DNA from 4 places in the Neobacillus sp. DFD-2R genome. Region 4 is predicted to be linked to each of the others. Evidence: predicted binding sites of a transcription regulator. Region 4 holds the regulator's gene; each other region holds the start of a gene.
The links. Region 4 encodes Rex, which represses fermentation and respiration genes when NADH is low (regulators of the CRP and FNR family bind a similar motif). Its sites were predicted from a motif close to TTGTGAAATATTTCACAA; they were not measured.

Region 1 (3,194 bases), 380 kb from region 4:
TCGCCCCTGAAGCGAGGATTATTGCCTACCGTGCCCTCGGCCCCGGCGGCGGCGGCACCACGGAGCAGGTGCTTGCGGCGATTGAACAGGCGATTAAAGATAAGGTGGATATCGTCAATCTCTCGCTTGGAAATGATATTAACGGACCCGACCTGCCTATTAGCCTTGCATTGAACCGCGCGGTCGACAAAGGCATCACGGCCGTGGCGGCATCGGGCAATTCCGGGCCGAATGTGTGGACGGTCGGTTCACCGGGCACAGCCGCGAAGGCCATCTCTGTCGGGGCCTCGACCCCGACCATGGAAATCCCCTATTTATTAATAGAAGGAATGCAGGATAAATTTCGGATTCAACCGATGGAAGGGTCGGAAAAGTGGACGCTGGACCGCTCCATTGAAATGGTGGATGGCGGCATCGGAAAGAAAGAGGAATTGAAAAATGTTCTGGGTAAAATGGTGCTTATCAAGCGGGGCCGCTTAACGTTTACCGCGAAGGCGAAAAATGCCATCGAAGCGGGGGCAAAGGCGGTCATTATCTACAATAATATGAGTGGAAGCTTCATCGGGAATCTGGAAACGCCGAGCACCATACCGGTCGGTTCACTCTCTAAGCGTGACGGAGATAGGATAACAAAGGAATTGAAAAATAAAAGCCTCTCGACCAGATTATCTGTAATAGAAGAAAAAGATCGTCTCGCTGAGTTTAGTTCACGGGGTCCTGTGACGGGAACGTGGGAAATCAAGCCGGACATTGTCGCGCCGGGAGTGGCTATCAATTCGACGGTCCCGGGAGGATATCTTTCGCTGCAGGGAACAAGCATGGCGGCACCGCATGTTGCCGGGGCCTGCGCGTTAATTAAACAGGCCCATCCCGATTGGACGCCGGCACAAATCAAGGCAGCGCTGATGAATACCGCGAAGCCGCTGGTGAAATACACCGGAGCATCGGGGCAAGTTCCGATTTATTATCGCACCTATGAACAAGGGGCGGGCAGAATCCAGGTGGACGATGCCGTCAAAGCGGAATCCCTTGTTACGCCGAGCTCGATTAAGTTTGGAAAATTTGCCTTCGGCGATCAGCGGGCTGTGCACAAGGCTAATTTGCATGTTGATAATGTGTCTAACCAAACGATCAGGTATTCGTTTGATGTTCCTGAGCATGTGGACGGGCTTGAGTGGAGGTTCCCGCTGATGTTTACATTAGCGCCAAAACAATCCCGTGATATTACCGTTGAGCTCACAGTCGAGCCTTCGGTTTTTAAAGGGAAAATTCAGGACGGTTTTCTTAGCTTGCATGCGGGCGCTAACTCCATCCGCATCCCTTACATTTATGTGCTTGAGGAGCCGAATTACCCGCGGGTAATGGGCTTTGATTTTGGTGAAGGGGATAAGCAGGGCCATTACCGTTATGAGGTCTATTTGCCGGGCGGTGCCGAGGAATTTGGAATTGCCTTGTTTAACCCGGAGGATTACCGCTTTGTCGGGTTTTTAGATACAGGGCGGAATTGGAAGAAAGGATTAATTAAAAAAGATATCCCTGTCGAGCAGATCCCTGCAGAAGGGACCTATTTGGCTAAAGTGTTTGCCAAAAAAGCCAATCAGGAGGATTTTATTGAGACGATGATTACAATCGGGAAAAAGGTGGAGTAAAACGGGGCGGCAATGGCCACCCTTTTTCCATTTTTAGCTAGGGTAGAATCGTCCTCTTAAGGTCTGACCTTTTCGGGTGAAAACCCTTTTATATTTAGTGTGATAATGCGGGCGGTGAGGTGAAATAGGCAGTGCAAAAATTGCCTAAAAATGGTATGGAAATATAATGAGAAAACTGGGAATAGTTTGTGGAATATTTCACGTAAATGCATTGACATTGACATGTGCCTATTGTATGCTAACAAAGGGTGTAAAATGGTAGGGTTTTCAAGGATATCACTGTGTTAACCTACTATATTATTTACCTCTTACCCAGCGCTGATTCTCTTAATAGTGAGGATGCGATAATATGCGTAAAAACAACCGCCACCCATTTAAAGCTATGGCTTTGATGTCCGCAATTGTCTCCCAGTTAGTCGGTTCCATTCTTATAGGTATATTTTCAGGCAGATGGCTGGATCGACATTGGGGTACCGAGCCAATTTTCTTAATAATTGGGTTGCTAATCGGATTGGCAGCAGGAACTTATTCCATGCTTCTCTCAATCCGCCATTTCTATTCAGGAGATTAAACAACTATGCCGGAATTTAGAGTAATGTACAACAGGCAACGGAAATGGATCTTTTACTTGTTGTCAATTTATGTTCTTGGCTGGGGATTCACTTCTTACAAGACAATCTTTTTAGGCTTGATTCTCGGGACATGCTTTAGCTTCCTGAATCTATGGATGCTCGTAAGAAAGACAGAAAGCTTTGACAAAGCGATTGCCAAAGGGAAAAAGGTTCGATCACTCGGATCGCTCCAAAGGATGGCGACCGCAGCGATTGCCGTGATTATCGCATTAAGATACCCGCAATACTTTCAAATTATTTACCTTGTTTTGGGACTAATGACATCCTATATTGTCATTATGATAGATTATTTTTATCATGCATTGCATGTTCATAAATGAAATGGGAAGCGAGGTGAGTTTACATGCATCATGGAGCTCCTGAGGTGCAGATTTTAGGACTTTGGTTTAACTTAGCCAATGTATTGATGATTACGGTTGCGAGTGCAATTGTTTTTCTTATAGCCGTTCTTTCCACTCGCAAGCTTGCCATGAAACCTACAGGGATGCAAAACTTCTTTGAATGGGTAATGGACTTTGTGAAGGGGATCATCAATAGTACAATGGATTGGAAGGATGGAGGAAGATTTCACATCCTTGGAATCACAATTATTATGTATATTTTTGTATCCAATATGTTAGGTCTGCCATTTGCACTGGTGATTGACGAAAAGCTTTGGTGGAAATCACCGACAGCCGATCCTGTTATTACGTTAACATTAGCTGTAATGGTTGTAGGGCTTTCCCATTTCTATGGCGTAAAGCTAAAAGGATTCAAAGGATATGGAAAAGGATTCTTCAGTCCGATGGGATTCTTATTCCCGTTAAAAATTATTGAAGAGTTTGCCAATACACTGACTCTTGGTCTGCGGCTTTATGGTAACATTTACGCCGGTGAATTGCTTCTTTCGCTATTGGCGGGAGGATTGGCAACG
Region 2 (3,194 bases), 760 kb from region 4:
ATATATTAATGGAACGGGGAAGTCCTTCTTTGTTTAAATCCGGCACTAGGCCGGTGCCGGATTCAACAGCTACGAAAGAGTGAAAAGGCATTAGGTTTGGTGCCCATAAATAATAGTACAAATTTAATATTACAATTCTATGAACATCCAATTAAAAATTTAAGAAGGAAATAACAGGAGGCGAATAAAGGTTACAACTAATATCTTTTTTCAATGATATTTACTCCGGTTATTTTAATTATAATGAAGAGTGGAGGTTCTTTGCTGTGATAAAATGTAGTAAAAAATACAAATAGATTCTTATTTTATTATCTGATAGGAGATTTTGCATGAAAAAATGGTTTAAAAACACAGAAGGTCAAGTAAGGAGTGGTTGGAAGTTAATTTTAGCATTTGGACTTATGAACATCCTGACAGGGCTCTTCTCCATACCGGTGTTGATTGTTGGATCAAATTGGAGCATTCCTATTGATATATTAGCAGATAATCCTTTTACTAATTTCTTCTTGATTTTGACTCAGTTACTAGGTGTCATTGTTGCGGTATTGATTTGTTTGAAAAAAGAGAAGAAAAAGTGGAAAGATGTAGGAATTACTTCTCTTCGCTCTCAAGGAAGCAACTTACTGCTTGGATTGTTTTTAGGTGCAGCATCTATTGTTTTCATTACATTGATTCTATTAGTGACGAAGCAAATCACCTTGGTTCCTGCTAAAATTACTCTTCATTTTTTAACAGAAATCTGTTTACTCTTTGTGAGTTTCATTTTTGTAGCCCTCAATGAGGAAATATTCTTCCGTGGCTATGTTATTTCCGCTTTAAAGCAGACAAAATCTTATCCTATTATTTATATTGTATCCAGTTTGGTTTTTGGATTTGCACATCTTGGAAATCCCAATGTACATTTACTGGGGATTGTTAATGTCTTTCTCATCGGTTTTTTGTTTGCCTACATGTTCATACAAACAAAGACACTCTGGATGTCAATGGGGTATCATTTAACCTGGAATTTCTTTCAAGGGAACATACTTGGATTTAATGTCAGCGGTACAAAAGGAAATGGTTTCTTTCATATTAAGAGTTCTGATAACATTTGGACAGGGGGATCTTTTGGAATCGAGGCAAGCGTATGGACTACTGTGGTCATTTTGCTTGGCTTTTTGATTACTAAATTCTATATTGAAAGATTCTTTACTTCTAGAACTTCACACGAAATCCAAGTCTAGAAAAAAGAGGGATTACGGCCGATCTATTTTTTCGCCGATAAGAGGATTTAAAAACAGCATAATGAAAAAAGTACCTCATTCCGATCCTTCGGAATGAGGTACTTTTGTGTTAAGCCCTATATGTTGCTGCTTTGTTTCCTTTAGCAGCCGTTTTACGGATAAATGGAACGACCCAACGGTCAAGACCGATGCTGCCTGCGTTGTAACCGGCAGCAAGGATGATGACACCCAGTAAAATATCCATTGGGTTGGTAGAAACAGTACCGGCCATCACATAAGAGAAGTTCATGAGTAAGCCGAAGAACATAGCCGCTGTTGTTAAGCATCCGAGAATAAGTCCTAGACCGACAAGAAATTCACCTAACGGAATAATAGTATTAAAGATGTGAGCGTTCGGTAAGGCAATGTGTTTTAAGAATCCTACATAAGTAGCATAGACCATGCTGCCGTCCGGACCTTTAACCGGATTGGCGATCGCGCCTTTTAGAAAACCGGAAGCATCAAAACCGCCTGTAAGCTTGTGCAGACCGGCTGTTAACCATGCATACCCAAGATATATACGTAAGACGGTAAGAATAGCTGCAGCCGCTTTATTTTGTCTTAAAAATTTGTTAAACATATAAAAGACCCCTTTATGAAAAGTATTATTGGTAACTTGATTACATTGTTAGTATAATCCTTTTATCTTGAAACGAGAGTAATTTGTTCACTATTTCACATGTTTGTTAAAAAGAATTGAACAAAATATGACGAATGAAAAAAGGAAAGTAACAGCAATTTAGCGGGTTAAACCTAAAGGGTAAGGGGTCCAAGTTGATAATATTGTCATAATATATATAAATGTGCACCAATTTATTAAATTTAATAGCTTTTTTTAAAAATAGACGATAGAAAATTTAGAATATTTGTTTACAAGCTAATCATTAAATTCTATAATTCATATATATTTACTTGGGTATAAAAAGGAGAAATTTACGATGAGTATCGGTATAGCAGCTATGGGTTTGTTGGTTGGCTTTTTAGTAGGGCTGACAGGTGTAGGGGGGGCTGCCCTTTTAACGCCTGTTCTTATAATGGTAGGGATTCATCCTTCTATTGCAGTAGGAACAGATCTTGTGTATAACTCCATCACAAAACTGTTTGGTGTCGTACAGCATTGGAGGCAAAAAACAATTAATTTCAAATTAGTGAAATACCTTGCAATTGGAAGCGTTCCAAGTGCTGCTGCGGCGATTGGAATCCTGCAACTTTTCGAAGCTTCCTATCATAATCAAGAACAATTAATAAAGCAATCTCTTGGTTATGTCCTTATTTTAGTTGCTATTGCCATCTTGATTCGAACCTTTTTTGATAAAAAAATAAGACCTAACCGTTGGCAATTAAAGGCTATCGAAGATAAACGAGGATTAACAATCTGTATCGGCGTCGTCTTTGGTTTTATTGTCGGACTCACTTCCATTGGATCAGGTTCTTTATTTGCCCTTGCTATGTTATATCTTTACCGATTGAAATCATCTGAGTTGGTCGGTACAGATATTGCCCACGCATTTTTATTGGTGACTGTCGCAGGGCTGCTCCATGCACATGCCGGCAGTGTAAACTACACCCTTGTAGGAAACTTATTAATTGGCTCTATTCCCGGTGTTTTGATAGGGAGTACTCTATCAGCCAAAGTTCCTGCCAAACCACTCCGTACCGTGGTAGCTGCCATCATTATTTTTAGTGGTATAAAGCTGATTGTTTAGATGTTACCGGTAGCTCACCTAAATCATTTGTGTTTAAAAAATAGATCATGAAAAAGAGTAGGACTTTTCCTTGGATAGGAAAGGTCCTACTCTTTTCTAATACCGGGAATTGATTGCTTTCATTTAGCGAAAAATATGGATTTGATTCCAGTGAATTCCGCCATCTGATGTGGTATACATCAAACTTGGTTTGCCATTTTCAGTCGTGATCCACCATCCGTGATTC
Region 3 (3,194 bases), 540 kb from region 4:
ACATCCTCCGGTAAATCACAAGCAGCCTTTATACTAAGATTTTTAACTGTCTCAGTAATTAATTTCGCAGAAACTTCACGCATTATTTAACTCCTCCAATAGATAGCAATTTTCTGCTATCTTCTTCCGCTACGATCGTTAGTTGAATCCCGCCGCATTTTGAACAAACTAGAAAAGGAATGACTAAATCATATCCATCATCATGACCATGAAATAGCTCCACCCGATGTTCTGTTTTTAAAGCAGCATAGCAACAGTTGGATTTCATAAACTGCCCCCCATATCAACTTATTGGATTAATTTTTACCAAAGCCCTAGTAATTTCCACCACAGGCCTCCGATGCCTATCCACACGACAATATGAATGATCGAAATAAGGAAACCTAATGACCACCATTTGTTTTGAGTAACATAACCGCTGCCAAAGAAAACCGGTGCCGGTCCACAGCCGTAATGTGTCATACATCCGAATAAATTACTAAAGAAAGCAAGTATTAATGCCGCCACTAAAGGCGGTGCTCCTGCTGCAATAATGACTGTCAGGAACGCTGCATACATGGCACTGACATGGGCTGTATTACTTGCGAAGAAATAATGGGAATAGAAGTATACGATTGATAGAATGACCAGTGCCCAAACCCATGGCATTCCACTTACAGCGCCTTTCATAGTACTGCTAAACCATGGAATCATACCCAGTTGATTCAAGAACGTAGCCATCATGACTAAAACCGAAAACCAGATTAATGTATCCCAGGCTCCTTCTTCTTTCTTAATATCTGACCATGATAAAACTTGTGTTAGCAGAAGCATTCCTAACCCAATAAAAGCAGTAGTTGTGGCATTTACGTTTAAGCTTGTTCCAAAAATCCATAACGATAAAATTAGAAGGAATACACCAATCATGTACCATTCTTCTTTTTTAAGAGGTCCCATTTCTTTCAACTTTTGAGCTGCCATTTCAGTAGCAGCAGGTGTTTCCTTTATCTCAGGCGGGTACAATTTATAAATAACATAAGGAATCAAAATTAAACTTATTAGTCCTGGTACGATTGCAGCTGTTGCCCACCCCATCCAAGAAATCGATTTTCCTGTTAGGTCCTTTGTAATTTGGGCGGCTAATGGGTTGGCAGCCATAGCCGTTAAAAACATAGCAGATGTGATCATGTCTCCCTGAAAAGAAACTTTTGTTAAAAATGCTCCAATTTTTCTTTCGGTTCCATCCCCTACACGTGATCCGTATGATTCTGAAAGGGAACGGATAATAGGAAGAAGGATTCCACCCGCTCTAGCCGTATTTGATGGCATTGCAGGTGATAATATAAGGTCACTGGCAATAAGGGAATAGGATAAACCAAGGGTTTTTTTACCGAATTTCTTTACAAATACATAGGCTACACGTGAACCCAGTCCCGTTTTAATAAATCCTCTTGAAATAAAAAATGCAATGACAATCAGCCAGATTGTTGAGTTTTGAAAACCGCTCAAGGACTGTTCGATTGTCAGCGTTTGAGTAATTACTGTAGCTGTTAACGATAAAATTGCTACACTGCCCATTGGCAGTGGTTTGCTTATTAAACCAATAATGGTTGCCACAAAAATGGCAAATAAATGCCATGCCTGGGGTTTCAAACCTATCGGCGGTCCGATCATCCAGATTGCAATTCCTACAGCAAGTGTAATCAATAAAGGAATTAGTTTTACCTCACTCGTTTTCTTTGGATTATTAACCATTGGATTGGTCGGATTTTGTCTTAGCTTTTTAGCTGGAACAGACATTTTTTCACTCCCTTTAATTTTTTTAGTAAAGTTCACAAAACGTACACATTTGTGAAACATTTCACATACTATTGTTTTAAAATAGCCGCTAATTTAATTAGAAGCTTTAAAACAACTCATTCCATTTTTAAACGACCTTTGCAGATAAAAATAATTTTTAACCCCCCCATTAATTGGATTTAATTACAACAATAAAATCATATTTACTCTACAATCAAATCTTACTGAAATGGCTGAGCAGTTAATAGTTAATGAAAATTTATAAAGAGTTTTGTAATTAAGGAAAGTAAGAAAAAGCGTAAAAAAAAGAGGATTGAGATCGCTCTCTACCCTCTTGATTGTTATTCTATGGACTATTAATATAGTTATTTATTAACGTGTAATCTATATTATTAATGCGATGCATATAAACAGGCCGTCCTATAGCTCCATATACGACCTCTGTTTCCAAAATATTTATTTCCGTTAAAAAAAACAGGTATTTCCGCATTGAAACTCTCGATATACCTACAAGCTGAGCTAGTTCATCTGTTGAAAAAAAATCATTCTGCTTTTCAATAATTTTTTCCCAAACCTTTACTAAGGTACTTTTCGTTAACCCTTTAGGAAGCTCAAAACCTGACACGATTTGCTGGTCTTTATGATGGAGAATATTATCCAGGTCGTTTTGATTCAGCTTTTCCTGATTATTGATTAAGGTTTGTTCCTCTTGATAAGAGGTAAGGGCAGCTTTAAATCGGCCAAATTCAAATGGTTTTATCAAATAATCTACAGCGCCGAACCTTAATCCGTTTTTTATACTTTGTTTATCACATGCCGCTGTTATGATGATGACATCAATCCCTTTTCCTAAACCTCTTATTTTTGACAGCAAACTCCAGCCATTTTCACCGGGCATATAAATATCTAATAGTATAAGATCAATCTCCTCATTTTCGATGATCGGAAGAGCTTCATCGAACGAGGAAGCAATTCCTACCAATTCATATCCGTTTATTTTTTCAAGATATCTTCGGTTAAATTCTGCAACCATTGGATCATCTTCAACTATGAACGTCTTAATCATGGTTCTCCACTCCTACTACTCATCTGAAATAATAACATTAAACCTGGTCCCGCTTCCTTCATTTGAAAATATTTTAATCGTGCCGTTTAATTTTTTTACACTCTGTTCTACAAGATATAAACCGAATCCCCTATCTTCTCCTTTAGTAGAGAATCCCTTCTTAAACGCACTGTTTATGATGGATTGGCTCATTCCTTTTCCTGTATCCGAAACAGTAATAGATAACTTATCATGGCAGAAAGGGATAATTTCAACTTCAATAGCTTTTTCCTTACATCCCTTAACCGCATCCAAGGAATTATCAATTAAATTACCTAATATCGTAACAATATCCTGAACAACATCCTGA
Region 4 (3,194 bases):
ATCCATTTCCATTCTCCTTTATAGTAATTTCGATTTAATTTCTTCCATGCAACTCATCAGTGAAAGCTGTGCGACAATTTTTGTTCCCCGCTCAAAATGGAAGGCTTCCGCATTGATCAATAACAGGCAGGATGAAACCCCTAGCTTTCTCGTAATCACCAATTCTCCGCTTTTCTGTTTAATCAAGGGTTTATTGTCCTGAAGCACCTGAAGCAGTATTTTCCCTTCATCGAGATTAATTTCACCTGATTGAAGGAGCTTCTCTAAGACAAACACTTCAAGCATTCTCGAAAAATCAAATTGATGACCGCCTTTTTCCTGCTCTAAATAAAAATCGATAACCACCGTCGAAACAATGTTACGTTTTATTAACTCGTCCTTGGTTAAATTTAAATCGGTGACATTTGGTGAAAACATGTCCGCCAGTTCGTCTAAGGAAAGGTTCTCTTTCATCGTTTGAATTTTATCGATTCTTTCTAAAATCTTTTCTTTTGGGAAAAATGTTTCCTGACCTGTGAATGTTGATTTCCTTACAAACCACTCTTCCGGAATAAGATCCTTTCGTTTCCATCTATATAACTGCCCATACGATATCCCGGCCAGTTCTAATAAATCCTTTTTAGAGATTAACTCCTCGCTCATTGTGAAAACCCCTTTCATACCGTAAATGTAACATAACACTGTTACGTTGTAAAGCCGGTGATTTAAATTGGGCTTCCTATTCCAAAAGAAAAAGACCTTTCCACGATATTTTTCGCGAAAAGGTCTTTGTTTTACTCTGCTACTATTTCCTCTGTTGGATAATGCTTTAAAAAATATACCAGTGATTGAAGCTCTACTGCTAAGTCAATATGATGCACTCTAATCGAAGGCGGTACATTTAACCTTGCAGGAGTGAAATTTAATATTCCCTTAACATTTGCTTTTACAAGCCGGTCCGTAATCGTCTGGGCAACAGGCGCAGGCACTGTTAAAATCGCCACAGGTATATTTTCATTGGACAAATGCTCCTCCAAATTATCCATCGGAAGAATAGGGACATCGCCAATCAATGTTCCCATTTTTTCAGGGTCGACATCGAAGGCACATTCAATTTTTGTATTATTATTTTTTAAAAAATTATAATTTAAAAAGGCGGTTCCAAGATTACCTACCCCGATTAGGGCAACCTTTGTCAGTTCGTCCTGATCCAGTGTTTTACGGAAGAAGGTTAGTAGGTAATTAACATTGTAACCATAGCCTTTTTTCCCTAATGCTCCAAAATAGGAGAAGTCCCTGCGAATGGTTGCCGAGTCCACTTTCACAGCTTCACTTAATTCTGCAGAAGAAACCCGTTGCTTGCCGGAAGCATGGAGGTTTTGTAAAAATCGATAATATAAGGGCAGCCGTTTTGCTGTTGCCTGTGGTATTTTCATCGTTTCATTTATCATTTGACTCCTACACCCCGCATGTATGGTTTAGTAAATTATTTAACTTGCCCGGTTCTTTTAAAATCACCGTTTTTCCCGCCCGTTTTCTCAACTAAATAGGTTGGACCAATCACCATACCTTTATCAACTGCCTTACACATATCATAAATGGTTAACGCACAAGCAGCCGCAGCTGTTAACGCTTCCATTTCAACACCTGTACTTCCTTTTGTTTTAACAAATGCAGAAATTCTTAATTTATATTGGTCATTGGCCTCCGGTTCCCATGAGAAGGTAATATTTACACTCGTTAAAGGTATCGGGTGGCACATTGGAATAAGATCCCATGTTTTTTTCGCAGCCATAACAGCCGCAACCTGAGCGACTGCTAACACATCGCCCTTTTTCATTTCATTATTCGTTATTTTATCATAAATCTCTTTACTTACTGCAATGCTGGAATGGGCAAGTGCAGTGCGTGCCGTCTCCGGCTTATCACTTACGTCAACCATTTTCGCTCTGCCTTCTTCATTAAAATGAGTAAAATCCGCCATATTTTAATCCTCCTATAAAATCATACACTATTTTTTCATCTATGTGTGTGAAAGTTTGAGCGAATTAGCCAAATGATTATTTTTTTCATTCGACAAAATTCCTTCCGGCGCTCTAATTAACAGCAGTTTATTGCCGACGTACTAGGAATAAGGTACACTATTTGTATGTATAGAGGTGAAAAATAATGATTTTGTTGCAAGTAAATCAACTGGCAAAATATTATGGTGCTGAACTTATTTTATCGAATATAAAACTGGAATTACAAACTCGTGACCGTGTGGCACTTGTTGGCCGTAACGGTGCAGGAAAATCGACATTATTAAAGATTATTGCGGGACACCTGTCACATGATGGCGGTGAGATTATTAAACCAAAAGAAGTAACCATTGGTTATTTAGCACAAAATACAGGTTTGGAATCGAATTTATCGATTTGGGAAGAAATGCTGACTGTGTTTGAATCGCTTCGAATCATGGAAAAAACACTTCGTCAGCTGGAAGAACAAATGGCTGACACTGATGCGATGGACGACAGCGGTAAATACGAAAGAATTCTAAAAGAGTATGACAGTCTCCAAGTGAAATTTAAAGAACAGGGAGGCTATCAATACGAAGCCGATATTCGCTCTGTTTTGCATGGTTTAAATTTTCGCGATCATGGGTCAATGATTTCCAGCTTAAGCGGCGGGCAAAAAACCCGGCTCGCGTTAGGGAAGCTCCTGTTAACGAGACCCGATATATTAATATTGGACGAGCCTACGAACCATCTTGATATTGACACCCTTTCCTGGCTGGAGCAATACCTGCAAGCCTATGATGGTGCCATCTTAATTGTTTCCCATGACCGCTATTTTTTAGATAAAGTGGTCTCCCAGGTTTATGAAGTCTCACGTAAACAAATCCAAAAATTCTCCGGAAACTATAGCGCTTACCTTGAGCAAAAGGCAGCCAACTATGAACGTGATTTGAAGCTTTATGAAAAGCAGCAGCAGGAAGTTGCCAACTTACAAGATTTCATCCAGCGAAACCTAGCACGTGCGTCAACCACCAAAAGAGCACAAAGCCGTCGTAAAAAGCTTGAGAAAATGGAAATCATGGATCGGCCCCTTGGAGACGAAAAATCAGCTTCCTTTTCCTTTGAAATCGAAAAGCAAAGCGGAAATGATGTCTTGACAGTGGATTCGCTTGCGGTTGGGTATCATGGTGAACAGGTATCAGAGTCGATTTCCTT

Region 1: a site for Rex is predicted at 1,836-1,853, ahead of AC3ANV_RS00740 (AtpZ/AtpI family protein). Genes of this name have one in related genera too.
Region 2: a site for Rex is predicted at 1,926-1,943, ahead of AC3ANV_RS02545 (DoxX family membrane protein). Genes of this name have one in related genera too.
Region 3: a site for Rex is predicted at 1,829-1,846, ahead of AC3ANV_RS23465 (anion permease). Genes of this name have one in related genera too.

What each region holds. Positions count from the first base shown of each region.
Region 1 is NZ_CM173228.1:145,082-148,275, forward strand. It holds gene AC3ANV_RS00735 (S8 family serine peptidase) at 1-1,649, shown strand, start outside; gene AC3ANV_RS00740 (AtpZ/AtpI family protein) at 1,999-2,220, shown strand; gene AC3ANV_RS00745 (ATP synthase subunit I) at 2,227-2,601, shown strand; gene atpB (F0F1 ATP synthase subunit A) at 2,625-3,194, shown strand, end outside.
Region 2 is NZ_CM173228.1:522,655-525,848, forward strand. It holds gene AC3ANV_RS02540 (CPBP family intramembrane glutamic endopeptidase) at 330-1,223, shown strand; gene AC3ANV_RS02545 (DoxX family membrane protein) at 1,333-1,842, opposite strand; gene AC3ANV_RS02550 (sulfite exporter TauE/SafE family protein) at 2,201-2,968, shown strand; gene AC3ANV_RS02555 (WD40/YVTN/BNR-like repeat-containing protein) at 3,092-3,194, opposite strand, start outside.
Region 3 is NZ_CM173228.1:4,688,920-4,692,113, forward strand. It holds gene AC3ANV_RS23455 (fumarate hydratase) at 1-83, opposite strand, end outside; gene AC3ANV_RS23460 (hypothetical protein) at 83-268, opposite strand; gene AC3ANV_RS23465 (anion permease) at 304-1,734, opposite strand; gene AC3ANV_RS23470 (response regulator) at 2,126-2,845, opposite strand; gene dcuS (DcuS/MalK family sensor histidine kinase) at 2,861-3,194, opposite strand, start outside.
Region 4 is NZ_CM173228.1:5,224,528-5,227,721, forward strand. It holds gene AC3ANV_RS26140 (polymer-forming cytoskeletal protein) at 1-6, opposite strand, end outside; gene AC3ANV_RS26145 (YhbD family protein) at 19-642, opposite strand; gene AC3ANV_RS26150 (redox-sensing transcriptional repressor Rex) at 774-1,430, opposite strand; gene moaC (cyclic pyranopterin monophosphate synthase MoaC) at 1,466-1,963, opposite strand; gene AC3ANV_RS26160 (ABC-F family ATP-binding cassette domain-containing protein) at 2,149-3,194, shown strand, end outside.